One region of the Xanthomonas sp. F14 genome, then DNA from elsewhere that is predicted to be linked to it. Evidence: predicted binding sites of a transcription regulator. Region 1 holds the regulator's gene; each other region holds the start of a gene.
The links. Region 1 encodes HrcA, which represses chaperone genes, less so after heat shock. Its sites were predicted from a motif close to TTNGCACTCNNNNNNNNNGAGTGCNAA; they were not measured.

Region 1 (5,752 bases):
CCGACTTGGCCAGCTGCTCGTCCTGCGAGGGGAAGTAATCGCCTTCCCAGCGAACGACCTGCTCGTTCTCGAAGAACACGGTGAAGTTCTTGATCTCGGTGCGCGCCAGACGGTCCACGCGCTGGGTGGAGGTGTAGTCCCAGCGCTGCGAATGGAATGGATCGGGGATCGAGGGGGTACCCAGCAACGCGCTGACCTGCTGCTTGCTCTGGCCTACCTGCAGTTGCTCCACGGCATTCTGTTTGATCAGATTGCCCTGGTAGATCGGCTGCTTGTAGATGATGCCGCAGCCAGCGGTGGAAAGAGCAACGGCGGCGACCAGCAGGAGATTACGCATCGGGGATTAAGTGCTGAGGAAATCACGCCGATGATACACTCCCGCCGGTCGCCGCGACCCGTTTGATGGCAGCTGGCGCTAAATCGCCAATGAACGGAGAACATATGGAAACCCACGACCTGCGCAAAGTCGGGCTCAAGGTGACCCATCCGCGGATGCGGATCCTGGAGTTGCTCGAGCAGAAGAGCAACCAGCACCACCTCAGCGCAGAAGACATCTATCGGCAGCTGCTCGATCATGGCGACGAAATCGGTCTGGCAACGGTGTATCGGGTGCTGACCCAGTTCGAGGCCGCCGGTCTGGTGCTGAAGCACAATTTCGAAGGCGGCCAGGCGGTCTATGAGCTGGATCGTGGCGGCCATCACGACCATATGGTCGACGTGGATACAGGTCACGTGATCGAGTTCGAGAGCGAAGAGATCGAGGCCTTGCAGCGCCAGATCGCCGCCCAGCATGGCTACGAGCTGGAAGAGCACTCGCTGGTGCTGTACGTGCGCAAGAAGCGTCCGCGCTGACAACAATCTGGTGGCATCGCGGTAACGACAAGGCGGCTTCGGCCGCCTTGTGCGTTTGCCGCCATCGGCTGCCTGGGCAACCCCGATGGCGGCCGAGACAGCGCCCGGCGGCTCAGGCGCTCTGCAGCAGCTTGCGTGCCGCCGCGCGGGCTTCCTTGCTGACTTCCACCCCGCCCAGCATGCGCGCCAGTTCTTCCTGGCGCGCCTGCGGGCCGAGCAGTTCGACCGCGCTCTGGGTCATGCCGTCCACCGGCGCCTTGCTGACCCGATAGTGCGCGTGGCCCTTGGCGGCCACCTGTGGCAAGTGGGTCACGCACAGCACCTGGCGCTCTTCGCCCAGGGCGCGCAGCTTTTGCCCGACGATGTCGGCCACCGCGCCGCCGATGCCGGAATCCACTTCGTCGAAGACCATGGTCGGCACGCTGTCCAGCCCGAGCGCAGCGACCTCGATCGCCAGCGAAATCCGTGACAGCTCGCCGCCGGAGGCGACCTTGCGCAATGCGCGCGGTGGCTGCCCGGCGTTGGCGGCGACCAGGAATTCCACCCGCTCGGCGCCGTTGGGGTCAGGGCGCAGGGTGTCCTGCGGCTGCAGCTGGATAAGGAACTGCCCGCCGCCCATGCCCAGCTCGCCGATCAGCGTGGTGGTGGCGGCCGACAAGGCCTCGGCAGCGGTGGTGCGGCTGGCGCTGAGGCTGCTGGCCGCGCTGCGCCAGACGCCGATCGCCGCCTCGATATGCTTGTCCAGCTGCTGCAGGCGCTCGTCGGCGCCGCGCAGGCTCTCCACTTCCAGGCTCATGCGGTCGCGCTGGGCGGCCAGTTCGTCCGGGGTGACGCGGTGCTTGCGGGCCAGATCGTGCAGGCGGCCGAGCCGGCGCTCCATCGCCTCGAACTGGGCCGGGTCGGCCTCCAGGTCGTCGCGTACGCGGTCGAGCAGGGCCAGCGCCTCCTCGATCTGGATGACCGCGCTGTCCAGCAGTGCATCGACCTCGCCCAGGCGTGGCTCGTGCTCGGCCACGCGCGCCAGGTCATGGCGGCTGTCCTGCAGCAGGCCCAGCGCGGAGGCGCCGTCGTCGCCGTTGAGCTGCAGGGCCACGCTGTCGCAGGCGCCGATCAATGCGGTGGCGTGCGCCTGGCGGCGGTGATTGACGTCCAGCGCGGCGATCGCGGCCGGGTCCAGGTCCTCGCGTTCCAGTTCGCCGAGCTGGTGTTCCAGAAAGCCGATGCGGTCGGAGACATCGCCCTGCGCGGACAGCGCATCGCGTTCGTCCAGCAGGGCCTGCCAGCGCTGGCTGGCCTGGCGCACCTGCTCGCGCTGCGCGCCGTTGCGGGCGTAGGCGTCGAGCAGGGCGAGCTGGCTGTGGCGGGCCATCAGGGCCTGGTGTTCGTGCTGGCCGTGGATCTCCACCAGCCGCGAGGCCAGCTCCGCCAGTTGCGAAGAGGTCACCGGGCGGCCGTTGATCCAGGCACGCGAGCCGCCATCGGCACGGATGATCCGGCGCAGCTGGCATTGCGCGTCGTCGTCGAGTTCGTTGTCCGACAGCCAGGTCAGGCCCGGGTGCTGGGCCGGCAGCTGGAATTCGGCCGACAGTTCGGCGCGGTCGGCACCGTGGCGGACCACGCCGCTGTCGGCGCGCAGCCCGGACAGGAAGCCTAGCGCGTCCACCATCAGCGACTTGCCGGCGCCGGTTTCGCCGGAAACCACGGTCATGCCTGGCCCGAATTCCAGTTCGGTGGCGCGGACGACGGCGAAATCCTTGATGGAGAGGTGTCTGAGCATGGGATCGAGTGTGAACGCTTTGGGGAAGCTTAGGGTGGGAGCGGCGGGCAGGGAATAAGACGCTTGCCAACCGCAGGGCCAGACATTATCTATGCCCAGTCTCACCGGATGATCCCATGCGCGCGTCACAGTCCCCAACGCTCGATCCCCGCGCACGCCAATTGCTGCGGACGCTGATTGCCCGCTACATCCGCGATGGCGAGCCGGTCGGCTCCAAGACGCTGGCCCAGCACGCCGGGCTGGACGTCAGCCCAGCCACCATCCGCAACATCCTGGCCGACCTGGAGGATGTGGGGCTGCTCAGCTCTCCGCATACCTCGGCCGGGCGGGTGCCCACCGCGCACGGTTACCGGGTGTTCGTCGACAGCCTGGTGCAGATGCAGCCGCCCGGCGAGGAAGAAGTGCGCCGCCTGCGCGCGGAGCTTGCCAGCGGCAACGGCACCCAGTCGCTGCTGGGCAGCGCCTCGCAGATGCTGTCGGCGATGAGCCATTTCGTCGGCGTGGTCAGTGCGCCGCGGCGCGAGCAGTTTGCGTTCCGGCATATCGACTTCGTGGCGCTGGACGCGCGCCGGGTGCTGGCGATCCTGGTGTTTGCCGACAACGAGGTGCAGAACCGGGTGATCGAGCCGCGCCGGGCCTACGAACCGGCCGAGCTGGAGCGGGTGGCCAATTACCTCAATGCGCAATTTGCCGGGCGCGCGCTGTCGGACATCCGCGCCTCGCTGCTGCGCGAGCTGCGCATGGCCAAGAACGAGATGGAGCAGCTGCTGGCGCACAGCGTGGATCTGGCCAGCGAGGCGCTGGTGCCGGCCGACGCCGACGACATGGTGATGGCCGGGCAGACCCGCCTGATGGGCGTGCAGGACCTGTCGGACCTGGACCGGCTGCGCGAGCTGTTCGAGGCCTTCGCCAGCAAGCGCGAGATCCTGCAGCTGCTCGAACGCACCATCCAGGCGCCGGGCGTGCGCATCTTCATCGGCGAAGAGACCGGCATGCTGTCGCTGGACGATGTCTCGCTGGTCACCGCGCCGTATGCCGCCAATGGCCAGGTGCTGGGCGTGCTGGGCGTGATCGGGCCCAAACGCATGGCCTACGACCGGGTGATTCCGCTGGTGCAGACCGCCGCCCAGGTGCTGGGCGCGGCCATGGAACCGCCCGGCACGCGATAAGCGGCAGCGATCGATACGATCGTTTTGCTTGAAACGCGCGCGCGCGCCCACATACGGGGTGACGTTGGGGCGGGCGTTCCGCTTGCCCGGGAACTGCACATGAACCAAGACCACCCCGAATTCGACTCCGAAGACCTGTCCCAGAACCCACCCGAGACCGATCCGCTCAAGGCCGAGATCGAGTCGCTGCGCAGCGAGATCGCGCTGGTCAAGGCCGATGCCCTGCGCGAGCGGGCCGATCTGGAAAATCAGCGCAAGCGCATCGCCCGCGACGTCGAGAACGCACGCAAGTTCGCCAACGAGAAGCTGCTGGGCGAGCTGCTGCCGGTGTTCGACAGCCTGGACGCCGGCCTGACCGCGGCCGGCACCGAACCCAGCCCGCTGCGCGATGGCCTGGACATGACCTACAAGCAGTTGCTCAAGGTTGCGGCCGACAACGGCCTGACCCTGCTCGACCCGGTCGGCCAGCCGTTCAACCCGGACCAGCACCAGGCGATCAGCCAGGGCGAGGCCGAGGGCATCGCCCCGGGCCACGTGGTGCAGGTGTTCCAGAAAGGCTATCTGCTCAACGAGCGTCTGCTGCGCCCGGCCCTGGTGGTCGTGGCCAAGCACGACTGAGCCGCAGCGCCCGGCTGAACTGCCGGGCGCCTGCGCGAAACGCAGATTCGTGCAGGTGGCTTGAACACCTGCGCACCACCCCCACATCTCAGCCAGACCCGGCGTCGCCGGACACAGCTACAGAATCATCAGGAGCGTATCCATGGGCAAGATCATTGGTATTGACCTCGGCACCACGAACTCGTGCGTGTCGATCATGGACGGCGGCAAGGCCCGCGTCATCGAAAATTCCGAGGGCGACCGCACCACGCCTTCGATCGTCGCCTACACCAAGGACGGCGAAGTGCTGGTCGGCGCCTCGGCCAAGCGCCAGGCGGTGACCAACCCGAAGAACACCTTCTACGCGGTGAAGCGCCTGATCGGCCGCAAGTTCACCGACGCCGAAGTGCAGAAGGACATCTCGCACGTGCCGTACGGCATCCTTGCCCACGACAACGGCGATGCCTGGGTGCAGACCAGCGATGGCAAGCGCATGGCGCCGCAGGAAATCTCTGCGCGCGTGCTGGAAAAGATGAAGAAGACCGCCGAGGACTTCCTGGGCGAGAAGGTCACCGAGGCGGTGATCACGGTGCCGGCGTACTTCAACGACAGCCAGCGTCAGGCCACCAAGGACGCCGGCCGCATCGCCGGTCTGGACGTCAAGCGCATCATCAACGAGCCGACCGCGGCCGCCCTGGCCTATGGCCTGGACAAGAACGGCGGGGACCGCAAGATCGCCGTGTACGACCTGGGCGGCGGCACCTTCGACGTGTCGATCATCGAAATTGCTGAAGTCGATGGCGAGAAGCAGTTCGAAGTGCTGGCCACCAACGGTGACACCTTCCTGGGCGGCGAAGACTTCGACAACCGTGTCATCGAGTACCTGGTCGACGAATTCAACAAGGATCAGGGCATCGATCTGCGCAAGGATCCGTTGGCACTGCAGCGCCTGAAGGACGCCGCAGAGCGCGCCAAGATCGAGCTGTCGACCAGCCAGCAGACCGAAGTGAACCTGCCGTACGTCACCGCCGATGCCTCGGGCCCGAAGCACCTCAACATCAAGCTGACCCGTGCCAAGCTCGAAGCGCTGGTGGAAGACCTGGTCAAGAAGTCGATCGAGCCGTGCCGCACCGCGTTGAACGATGCCGGCCTGCGCGCCAGCGACATCAACGAAGTGATCCTGGTCGGCGGTCAGACCCGCATGCCGAAGGTGCAGCAGGCGGTTGCCGATTTCTTCGGCAAGGAACCGCGCAAGGACGTCAACCCGGACGAAGCCGTGGCCGTGGGCGCTGCGATCCAGGGCGGCGTGCTGGCCGGCGACGTCAAGGACGTGCTGCTGCTGGACGTGACCCCGCTG
Region 2 (5,752 bases), on a different contig from region 1:
GGCTGGTGCAGGTGCTGTCGGCACTGCTGGGTGTCGGCGCGGTGCTGGTGGTCGGCAATACGGTGCGGCTGGACATCCAGTCGCGGCGCGAGGAAATCGGCGTGCTGCAGTTGCTGGGTGCCAGCGATGGCTTCATCCGGCGTCCGTTCCTGTACCTGGGGGCCTGGTACGGGCTCGGTGCCGGCGCTGTGGCGCTCGCGCTGATCGCCGCCTCCGGGCTGGCGTTGCGCGCGCCGTTGGCGACCCTGGCCGACAGTTACGGCAGCTCCTTTACCCTGCACGGGCTGGATCTGCTGCATTCTGCGCTGGTGCTGGTCGGCACCCTGGTCCTGGGCTGGCTGGGTGCCTGGCTGGTCACCGGCCATTTCCTCCGCCAGACCCGTCCCACCGAGACCTGAGGCCTGCCATGCATCCACCGGATCTCAAGCACCTGATCAGCGACGCGCCGCGCGTGATGGTGGTCGATGGCTCCAAGCTGGTGCGCAAGCTGATCGCCGATGTGTTGCAGCGCGATCTGCCCAACGTGCAGGTGATCGGCTGCTCCAGCATCGCCGAGGCGCGCCAGGCGCTGGAAGCCGGGGCGGTGGATCTGGTCACCACCTCGCTGTCGCTGCCCGATGGCGATGGCCTGACCCTGGCGCGCAGCGTGCGCGAAGCGGCCGGCCAGGCCTATGTGCCGGTGATCGTGGTCTCCGGCGATGCGCAGCAGCATCTGGTGGAGCGCCGCTTCACCGAATACGTCACCGATTATTTCGACAAGGCGCTGGGCCACGAAGCCCTGGCGACCTTCATCCGCGGCTATGTGCAGCCCGAGCCGGTGGTCGGCGCGACCGTGCTGTACATCGAGGACAGCCGCGTGGTGGCCGAGGCGACCAAGCGCATGCTCGAGCGGCAGAGCCTGAAGGTGGTGCATGTGCTCACCGCCGAGGATGCCTTTGCGCTGCTCACCGCCGAATCGCTGGGCCGCACCGAGCGCCGCATCGACGTGGTGCTGACCGATGTGACCCTGAAGGGCGAGCTCAACGGCCGCGACGTGGTCGAGCGCATCCGCATCGACTTCGCCTACGGCAAGCGTCGCCTGCCGGTGCTGGTGATGACCGGCGACACCAATCCGCGCAACCAGTCCGAGCTGCTGCGCGCCGGCGCCAACGACCTGGTGCAAAAACCCATCGAAGAACGTCTGCTGGTGACCAAGGTGCTGTTCCAGCTGCGCCTGGCACGGCTCGAGGACCAGGCTGTCACGCTATGACCGAAGTGGCTGAAGTGGAAGCGCGTATCCAGCTGGAACCGTCGTGGAAGGCGCGGGTGGGCGATTGGTTGCTGCGCCCGGAAATGCAGGAGCTGTCCACATTCCTGCGCCAGCGCAAGGCGGCCGGGGCGCGGGTGTTCCCGCCGGGCCCGCAGATCTTTGCGGCCTTCGACGCCACCCCGTTCGAGCAGGTCAAGGTGGTGATCCTGGGCCAGGATCCGTATCACGGCGAAGGCCAGGCGCATGGGCTGTGCTTTTCGGTGCTGCCCGGGGTGCCGGTGCCGCCGTCGCTGCTCAACATCTACAAGGAGATCCAGGACGACCTGGGCATCGCACGTCCGGACCATGGCTATCTGATGCCGTGGGCGCGCCAGGGCGTGCTGCTGCTCAATGCGGTGCTGACGGTGGAGCAGGGCCGTGCCGGCGCGCACCAGAACAAGGGCTGGGAAGGCTTCACCGACCATGTGGTGGAGACCCTCAACCGCGAGCGCGAAGGTCTGGTGTTCCTGCTCTGGGGCAGCTACGCGCAGTCCAAGGGCAAGGTCATCGACCAGGCGCGCCATCGCGTGTTCAAGGCCCCGCATCCCTCGCCGTTGTCGGCGCATCGCGGCTTTCTGGGCTGCCAGCACTTCTCCAAGACCAACGAGCACCTGCAGCGCCGCGGGCTGGGCCCGATCGACTGGTCGCTGCCGCCCCGCAACGTGCTGGACACCACTCCGGCCAGCGGCTGAACGGTACCGGCGCCGGCCCGTTTCGCGGCGGCTTTGTCACGGTCTGCGCAGGGCGGCGGTGGTAGCGTAGATGCTCGAAGTCGGGGAGCTTCGCCGTAGAACGACGGCGACGCCAAAAGCCCGAACGTCCTATAAATGGAACGCTGGGAACTTTTTCTGTACCCGGCAGTCCAATAGTTCGACTGCTAAGATGGTGCCCTATGAACCAGATCACCTCGACTGCCCTAGTGGCAAACAATCTCCCGATTCCCAGTGCGCTCGGTTCGCTGGACGCCTACATCGGTGCCGTGCACCAGATCCCGGTGCTGTCGGTCGATGAGGAACAGAATCTTGCCCGTCGCTTCCGTGACGAGCTGGATCTGGACGCCGCGCGCGAGCTGGTCCATTCCCACCTGCGCTTCGTGGTGCACGTCGCTCGCGGCTACAACGGCTACGGCCTGCCGCTGGGCGACCTGATCCAGGAAGGCAACATCGGCCTGATGAAGGCGGTCAAGCGCTTCGACCCGGAAATGGGCGTGCGCCTGGTCAGCTTCGCGGTGCATTGGATCCGTGCCGAGATGCACGAGTTCATCCTGAAGAACTGGCGCATCGTCAAGGTCGCCACGACCAAGGCGCAGCGCAAGCTGTTCTTCAACCTGCGCAAGTCCAAGACCCGCCTGGGCTGGCTCAATGCGTCCGAGGTGACTGCGGTCGCCAAGGACCTGAACGTCTCCGAGCGCGAAGTGATGGAGATGGAGTCGCGTCTGTCCGGTCGCGATATCGGCTTCGATGCCTCGTCCGACGAAGACGACGATCATGGTCCGCCGTCGCCGGTGAGCTACCTGGTGGCCAACGACGAAGATCCGTCGCAGGCCTACGAGCGCCACGACAGCGAAGACAATCAGCTGCAGTTGCTGCGCGAAGGCATGGCCGGCCTGGACACGCGCTCGCGCGACATCGTCAAGCGCCGCTGGCTGGACTCCGACTCCAAGGTGACGCTGCAGGAGCTGGCCGACGAGTACGGCGTGTCGGCCGAGCGTATCCGCCAGATCGAGGCGAATGCGCTGAAGAAGATGAAGGCACTGTTCGTGGCCTGATCCTTCGATCATGCCCCAGGTGTTGCACAAACGGCCCGGTTTTCCGGGCCGTTTGCATGTGGGCTGCTTGTGCTGCGTCGAGTCCGACGACGCGCGGTGGTTCGTCGTGGTCGTTCGCCGATGATCGACCGCGCGCTGCGCCCGCCGGCGCTATTCCGGCAGGCGCGCCACCGGCAGATGCCAGCCGTAGCGGATGGCCATGAAACGCAGCCCGAAACAGACCAGCGCGCCGGTCGCCAGCGACCAGGCCTGCGGCACTGCGAGCATGTGCCCGATCGCGACCAGGCCGCCACCGGCCAGCGCGGCGACCGCATACAGCTCGGCCTGCAGCACCACCGGCGTCCGCGCCACCAGCAGATCACGCGCGATGCCGCCGCCGATGCCGCTGAGCATGCCGAGTAAGGTCGCGCTGAGCGGGCTGAGTTGGTAATCGAGCGCCTTGCTGGTGCCGTAGACCGCAAACAGCGCCAACCCGGCCGCGTCGAACAACTGCACCGGGTTGCGCAGCCGTTCCACCGCCGCATGCCAGTAGAAACCGGCCACGCCGGCCAGGCAGGCGACCAGCAGGTACTGCGGATGCACCAGTGCGGCCGGCGGGGTGGCGCCGATCAGCACATCGCGCACGATCCCGCCGGACACCGCCGCCGCGCACGACAGCACCAGTACGCCGAACAGATCCAGGCGATTGCGCACCGCCACGGTCGCGCCGCTGAGGGCGAACACGAAGGTGCCGAGCAGATCCAGCAGGAACAGGAGAGTGGTCACGATCAGACCGTCGCATCAGGCCGCACAGCATCGCGCACGGCCTGCGCCGCTGTCATCCGTCCTTGCTGCTGGGCGGCGGATCGTCGGTGGCACCGCCGAAGATGATGCGCGCGGCGCGCTGGTAGCTCCAGTACGCCATCGCCCAGTTCACCAGCACCACGAACCGGTTGCGGAAACCGATCAGGAAGTACACGTGCGCGGCCAGCCAGAACCACCAGGCCACGATGCCGGAGAGCTTGAGCTTGCCGACATGCACGATGGCGGCCATGCGGCCGATCGTGGCCAAGTTGCCGTAGTCCTGGTAACGGAAGGCTGGTGCAGGCTGGCTGCGGTGGCGGGCGCGGATCGCCTTGGCGATGTGCTTGCCCATCTGCTTTGCTGCCGGTGCCACACCTGGTACCGGGCGGCCGTCTTGCTGGACCGAGGCCAGGTCGCCGCCGACGAAGATCTCCGGGTGACCGGGTACGCTCAGGTCCGGCTCCACCAGCACGCGGCCGGCACGATCCAGCGGCACGCCAAGCGTGCGCGCCAGCGGCGATGCCGCCACGCCGGCGGCCCACACCACGGTGCGTGCAGGCACGAAGGTGTCGCCGAGCTGATAGCCCAGCGCATCGATGTGGGTGACCGGCGTGCCGGTGTGCACCTCCACGCCCAGGCGCTCGAGCTGCTTGCGCGCCTTGGCGGTGAGATCGTCCGGGAACGAGGGCAGCACGCGTGGGCCGGCTTCGACCAAGCGCACGCGCGCCTGCTGCGGGTCGATATGGCGGAATTCGTTCTTGAGCGTGTGGCGGGCGATCTCGGCCAGCGTGCCGGCCAGCTCGACGCCGGTCGGGCCGCCGCCGACCACGGCAAAACTCAGCCAGGCTGCGCGTGCGGCCGGGTCGGACTCGGCTTCGGCGCGTTCGAAGGCGAGCAGCAACTTGCGCCGTAGCACCAGCGCGTCGTACAGCGTCTTCAGGCCGGGCGCATGCTCGGCCCATTGATCGTTGCCGAAGTAGGCATGGGTGGCGCCGGTGGCCAGCAGCAACATGTCGTAGCCGAGCGTGCTGCCGTCGGCCAGGACCACCTCACGGCGGGCCGGTGCGATTTCGGCGACGTCGCCGAGCAGCACTTCGACATTGCGCTGCTCGCGCAGGATGTGGCGCAGCGGCGCGGCGATATCCGGTGCCGACAGGCCGGCGGTGGCGACCTGGTACAGCAGCGGCTGGAACAGGTGATGGTTCTGGCGGTCGATCAGGGTGATGCGGATGCCGGGATCGTCGAGTGCGCGGGTGGCCCATAAGCCGGCGAAACCGCCGCCAACCACAACCAGGTGCAGCGGAGCTTGGGAGGGGGAAGAAGTCATCGTAAGGTCCGATGGATTGCGACGCGGGCTCATCAGCATGCCGCATCGGTAATGAACATGCCGCCTGGACCCGGCCTGCCTGCGGCATCATGTCGCATCTCATCCACATGATGACCGCATGCCGTCACTACCGCCGCCGTTGCCGCCGCTGTCGCCACCGCCATCCGCTTCGCCGGCGATGGCACCGGCTGCCGCGCGTGCGCCCGGACAGAAGCTCAGCGGCGTCACACTCGGCCTGATCGGGCTGGCGACCTGCGTGGTGCTGTTCGGCATGCTGGTGCTGGGCGCGCTCGGCTAGCTGATCGTGTTCGGCTGGTCGCTGTTTGCCGACCAGGCACGCGCCGCGCTGCAGGACGATGCGGTGGTGCAGGAACAGATCGGCCAGATCCACACGATGCGGGTGGATCTGGTGCGCACCGGCCTGGCGCCGGGTGACGACGATTTCGTGTTCACGGTGGAAGGCGATCGCGGCCGCGGCCGCGTGCATGCCACCTGGGTCAGCGGCGGGTCCGAGCGCGAGATCCTGAGCGATGGCGTGTTGACCATGCACGATGGCAGCCAGTACACGCTGCCGTCGGCCGATGCG
Region 3 (5,752 bases), on a different contig from region 1:
GGTGGCCGTTGACCAGCAGCAGGGTGCGGCCCGGGCCCAGGTCGCGCAGGTTGATCGGCGAGGCGTTGGGCGTATGCGAGCCCCATTGCGTATCGGCCTCCACCGAGCCCTGCTGGTTCATGCTGTTGAGCACGTCGTAGACGGTGGCAAAGCCCTCCTGCTGGATCTGCTGCGCAGAGATGGTGACCACCGGTTGCGCGCCCTCGACCTGCGCGCGCTTGATGCGCGAGCCGGTGACGCTGACCGCGTCCAGGGTGGAGGTGGCGCGCGGTTGCTCCGGCTCGGCCTGCTGGGCAGCCGCCGACGGTGCGATGGCGCCGGTCAGGGCGAGGGACAAGGAAATCGACAAGGCAAGGCGATGACTGCGGCAGTTCATAAGATCCCCGGGAGAGGCCGGCATGGCCGGCGTGGCGTTCCACTGCAACGACGCCTGCGAGCGATGCACCGCATCGCCGCCCCCTGTCCGATGGCCCCCCGACCGTTCGGCGCAAGCGCCTGCCCAGCGACGCTAGGTTGGTGCTGACATCGATGTCAACACACTGTCATGCAAGTGTGATGGGGTTCGCGATCCACGCGATGGCACGCACGTCGACACGGTTGGGGCCGCGAACCGATTGCGCGAACCGTGGCATCTGCGCCGCGTAGGAGCGCACCCGGGCGCGATTGGGGCATTCCCGGTGAAGCCCCTTCGCGCCCGGGGGCGCTCCTACGGGGTCATGGGGTTTGCGTGGCCATGCAAGCGCCGAGTTCGACAAGGTCGAGGCCGCTAACCGATTGCGCGAACCGGTGGCATCTGCGCCGCGTAGGAGCGCACCCGGGCGCGATTGGGGCATTCCCGGTGAAGCCCATTCGCGCCCTGGGGCGCTCCTACGGGGTCATGGGGTTTGCGTGGCCATGCAAGCGCCGAGTTCGACAAGGTCGAGGCCGCTAACCGATTGCGCGAACCGGTGGCATCTGCGCCGCGTAGGAGCGCACCCGGGCGCGACTGGGGCATTCCCGGTGAAGCCCTTTCGCGCCCAGGGGCGCTCCTACGGGTCATGATGGGGTCTGCGTGGCCACGCACGACCTCTTGCGGCATCCACGACCGCCCACAAAAAAACCCCGCCTTTCGGCGGGGTCCTTTGTGCTGCAACAGCCGAGTGGCGTGGATCAGAAATCCATGCCGCCCATGCCGCCCATGCCACCGCCGGCCGGCATCGCCGGCTCGTCCTTCTTCGGTGCATCGGCCACCATGGCTTCGGTGGTGATCATCAGGCCGGCGATCGAGGCTGCGTTCTGCAGCGCCGAGCGGGTGACCTTGGTCGGATCCAGGATGCCGAACTCGACCATGTCGCCGAACTCGCCGTTGGCCGCGTTGTAACCGTAGTTGCCGGTGCCTTCCTTGACCTTGTTCAGGATCACGGACGGCTCTTCGCCGGCATTGGCCACGATTTCGCGCAGCGGGGCTTCCATCGCGCGCAGGGCGATCTGGATGCCGTGGGTCTGGTCTTCGTTGGCACCGGTCAGGTTACCGACGGCCACCAGCGCACGCACCAGGGCCACACCGCCGCCCGGGACCACGCCTTCTTCGACGGCTGCACGGGTGGCGTGCAGGGCGTCTTCGACGCGGGCCTTCTTTTCCTTCATTTCGATTTCGGTCGACGCGCCGACCTTGATCACTGCAACGCCACCGGCCAGCTTAGCCACGCGCTCCTGCAGCTTCTCGCGGTCGTAATCGGACGAGGTGTCTTCGATCTGGGTCTTGATCTGGCCAACGCGGGCTTCGATCGTGGCCGAGTCGCCGGCGCCGTCGATGATGGTGGTGTTCTCCTTGGAGACCTGCACCTTCTTCGCGCGGCCCAGGTCCTTGATCGTGGCCTTCTCCAGCGCCAGACCCACTTCCTCGGAGATCACGGTGCCGCCGGTCAGCACCGCCATGTCTTCCAGCATCGCCTTGCGACGGTCGCCGAAGCCCGGTGCCTTGACGGCCACGACCTTGACGATGCCACGGATGGTGTTGACCACCAGGGTGGCCAGCGCTTCGCCTTCGACTTCTTCAGCGACGATCAGCAACGGCTTGCCGGCCTTGGCCACGCCTTCGAGCACGGGCAGCAGGTCGCGCACGTTGGAGATCTTCTTGTCGTGCAGCAGGATGAACGGGTCGTCCAGGTCGGCCGACTGGCTCTGCTGGTTGTTGATGAAGTACGGGGAGAGGTAGCCGCGATCGAACTGCATGCCCTCGACCACGTCCAGCTCGTTTTCCAGGCCCGAGCCTTCTTCAACGGTGATCACGCCTTCCTTGCCGACCTTCTGCATCGCTTCGGCAATGATGTTGCCGATCGACTCGTCCGAGTTGGCCGAGATGGTGCCGACCTGGGCAATCGCCTTGTCGTCGGTGGTGGGCTTGGAGATGTTCTTCAGCTCGATGACGGCGGCCTTGACGGCCTGGTCGATACCGCGCTTGAGGTCCATCGGGTTCATGCCGGCGGCCACAGCCTTGGCGCCTTCGCGGATCAGGGCCTGGGCCAGCACGGTGGCGGTGGTGGTGCCGTCGCCGGCGTTGTCGTTGGTCTTGGAAGCGACTTCCTTGACCATCTGCGCGCCCATGTTCTCGAACTTGTCAGCCAGTTCGATTTCCTTGGCGACGGAGACGCCGTCCTTGGTGATGGTCGGCGCGCCGAAGCTCTTCTCGAGCACGACGTTGCGGCCCTTCGGGCCCAGGGTGGCCTTGACGGCATTGGCAAGCACGTTGACGCCACGAACCATACGGGTACGTGCGTCTTCACCGAAACGAATGTCTTTAGCAGCCATTTGTTGTAACTCCGGAATTTGAGATTGGGGATTGGGGATTGGCTAGAGCGGGGTTCGGGGGAGATGCGGGATCAGCTGCGCCAAGCGCAGTGGCCAATCCCGAATCCCCACTCCCGAATCCCGCCGGCAACGGCTATCAGCCGATGACCGCCAGGATGTCGTCTTCGCGCAGCACCTTGTACTCGACGCCTTCGGACTTGTAGCTGCTGCCGGCGTACTGGCCGTAGATGACCTTGTCGCCGACCTTGACCACCGGCGCGCGCAGGCTGCCGTTGTCCAGGGGCTTGCCGGCGCCGATGGCGACGACTTCACCCTTGGTGGACTTTTCCTTGGCGGAGTCCGGGATCACGATGCCGCCGGCGGAAACTTCGTCGGCTTCGATCGGCTTGACTACAACGCGGTCGTGAAGCGGCTTGATGCTCATAGAGAAAGACCCTCTTAAGTGATTGATTGGTCTGGAAATTATCGGCGATGTTAGCACTCGTATGTGACGACTGCCAGCACAGCGCGCGGAAAAAACCCGACAGAGCGGGTGCGGGCCAGAGATTGTGCTGTGTGGCCAGCTTTCAAGGGCTGGGGGCAAAAAATTTTCGCCGGGCAGTTCCGTCCCAGGGCCACGACGCGGCCGACACGACTTGGCACGCATCGCCCCGCTGGCGGCGGTCAGCCGGGTGGGAACCGGGCTGCGCAATCGCCGGCTGCACCTGAGACCGGCTACCGAGCCACTGGCACGCCGGACGGTGCGCACCGAGCAGTCGCCGGAGCAGCCGCTCTAAAAATGGAACCAGGTTCCACCGATTGTCATGCGCACGTTTTACAGTCGGCCACGCATTCCCCGATCACAAGGAGCTGTCGATGAGGTTGCCGTCCCCCGCCCGTGTTTTCCCCTTGCGCTGGTCCCCCAGCTGCACGCTTCCCCTGGCCTGTGCGCTCGCGCTGGCCGTCCCCACCGCCCACGCGGCGGTGTTCATCAACGAACTGCATTACGACGACGCAGGCGCCTCCGGCGACAGCGGCGAAGGGGTGGAAGTGGTGGCCACCGCCGGCGAATCGCTGAGCGGCTACCGCATCTATCTGTACAACGGCAGCACACCGGGCGCGGCGACGGTCTACGCCAATACAGCGGTGCCGGCCGGCAGCCTGGTCAGCTGCGGCAGCCAGGTGCGCGTGGCCACGGTCGGCTACGCCAGCAACGGCGTGCAGAACGGGCCCAACGACGGCGTGGCGCTGGTCGACCCCAACGGGCAGCTGGTGCAGTTCCTCAGTTACGAAGGCGCCATCACCGCCAGCGGCGGCCCTGCCGCCGGCATCACCAGCCAGAACCTGCCGGTCAGCGAGAGCAACAGCAGCGCGGTCGGCAGTTCGCTGCAACTGACCGGCACCGGCAGCAGCGCGGCCAACTTCAGCTGGGCCGGCTCGTCGGCGCAGACCTTTGGCGCGTGCAACCGCGGCCAGAGCTTCAACGGCAGCGGCGGTGGCGGCGAGACCGGCGCGGCACCGGCGATCACCAGCACCACCCCGGCCCAGGGCGCGACCGGCTTTCCCGCCGCCGGCGACCTGAACGTGGGCTTCAGCGAGGCGGTGACGCTGAGCAGCGGCGCCTTCGCACTGAGCTGCGCCAGCTCCGGCACGGTGGCGCTGAGCTACCCGACCAGCGGCACCCGCTTCAGCCTGTCCACCAACACCGCCTTGGTCGGTGGCGAGCGCTGTACCCTGGCGATCACCGCCAGCGCCATCCGCGATGCCAGCGGGCTGAGCCCGGCCGCCAACCAGTCGATCGCCTTCACCGTGGCCACCGCCAGCGGCGGCGGCACCGGTTACTACTCGCGGGTCAACACCGCCAATGCCAGCCAGTTGCGCTGTTCGCTGCACACCGTGATCAAGGGCCACACGGTCTATCCGTACAGCGGCTCGGGCACCAGTACCTGGACCATCCTGGAAATGGCCGACGAGGATCCCAACAACAGCGGCCGGATCCTGGACGCCTACCGCAACCGCAGCTACGCCAAGGGCAGCGACCGTGCCGGCACCGGGAGCGGGCTGACCTACAACCGCGAGCACACCTGGCCCAACTCGCTGGGCTTCGGCAGCGCCAGCGGCGACAAGGGGCTGCCGTATGCGCCCTACACCGACACCCACATGCTGTATCTGACTGACACCGCCTTCAACGCCGACCGCGGCAACAAGCCCTATGCGGCCTGCACCAGCAGCTGCGGCGAGCGGGTCACCGAGGTCAATGACGGCAGTGGCGGCGGCAGCGGGCGCTATCCGGGCAATTCCAACTGGGTGCGCACCCCGGACGGCAACGGCGGCACCTTCGAGGTGTGGGGCAAGCGCAAGGGCGACATGGCGCGTGCGGTGATGTACATGGCGATCCGCTACGAAGGCGGCACCGACGCGGCCACCGGGCAGTCCGAGCCGGACCTGGAACTCACCGACGACCGCAGCAAGATCGTGCAGACCTCGGCCTCGCCGGCCTACATGGGCCTGTTGTCCACGCTGCTGGCCTGGCACCAGGCCGACCCGCCGGACGATGCCGAGCGGGCGCGCAACCAGGTGATCTTCAGCTTCCAGGGCAACCGCAACCCGTTCGTGGATCACCCCGAATGGGCGACCTCGAGCCTGTTCACCTCGGCCAAGCCGGCCAGCTGCCAGCTGGCCAATTGATCCGGCCCGGCCCGGTGCCCCAGGCGCCGGGCCGGGAGACGGCTTGCAGCGGCAATCCACATGCCCGACCGCGCAGCAGGCGCGCGAGCCGTCGGCCTGCGTCATTCAACATCAGCGGGCAGGCGCAGGACCGGTATCGCCGGCCAGCCGCCAGGCTCCAGCGAACTTGACGCCCTGTTCCGGAATCTGCGGTCGATCCCCCGCAGACAGGGGATTACACTGCGCGGTCACATGAGCGCCTCTTCCCTCCATCTGTTGTTCAGCACCTGCCCGGATGCCGACAGCGCCGAGCGCA

Region 2: the regulator HrcA is predicted to act here: its motif matches at 2,143-2,169, upstream of rpoH (RNA polymerase sigma factor RpoH).
Region 3: the regulator HrcA is predicted to act here: its motif matches at 3,265-3,291, upstream of GGR73_RS13460 (co-chaperone GroES).

What each region holds. Positions count from the first base shown of each region.
Region 1 covers NZ_JACHOM010000001.1:597,513-603,264, forward strand. The annotation lists gene GGR73_RS02630 (outer membrane protein assembly factor BamE) at 1-337, opposite strand, end outside; gene fur (ferric iron uptake transcriptional regulator) at 442-852, shown strand; gene recN (DNA repair protein RecN) at 965-2,629, opposite strand; gene hrcA (heat-inducible transcriptional repressor HrcA) at 2,746-3,798, shown strand; gene grpE (nucleotide exchange factor GrpE) at 3,898-4,416, shown strand; gene dnaK (molecular chaperone DnaK) at 4,559-5,752, shown strand, end outside.
Region 2 covers NZ_JACHOM010000005.1:70,436-76,187, forward strand. The annotation lists gene ftsX (permease-like cell division protein FtsX) at 1-398, shown strand, start outside; gene GGR73_RS16915 (response regulator) at 407-1,249, shown strand; gene ung (uracil-DNA glycosylase) at 1,255-1,980, shown strand; gene rpoH (RNA polymerase sigma factor RpoH) at 2,181-3,056, shown strand; gene GGR73_RS16930 (trimeric intracellular cation channel family protein) at 3,207-3,821, opposite strand; gene GGR73_RS16935 (NAD(P)/FAD-dependent oxidoreductase) at 3,874-5,166, opposite strand; partial or broken gene GGR73_RS16940 (hypothetical protein) at 5,285-5,752, shown strand, end outside.
Region 3 covers NZ_JACHOM010000003.1:488,172-493,923, forward strand. The annotation lists gene GGR73_RS13450 (TonB-dependent receptor plug domain-containing protein) at 1-376, opposite strand, end outside; gene groL (chaperonin GroEL) at 1,150-2,790, opposite strand; gene GGR73_RS13460 (co-chaperone GroES) at 2,927-3,214, opposite strand; gene GGR73_RS13465 (endonuclease) at 3,646-5,457, shown strand; gene cutA (divalent-cation tolerance protein CutA) at 5,689-5,752, shown strand, end outside.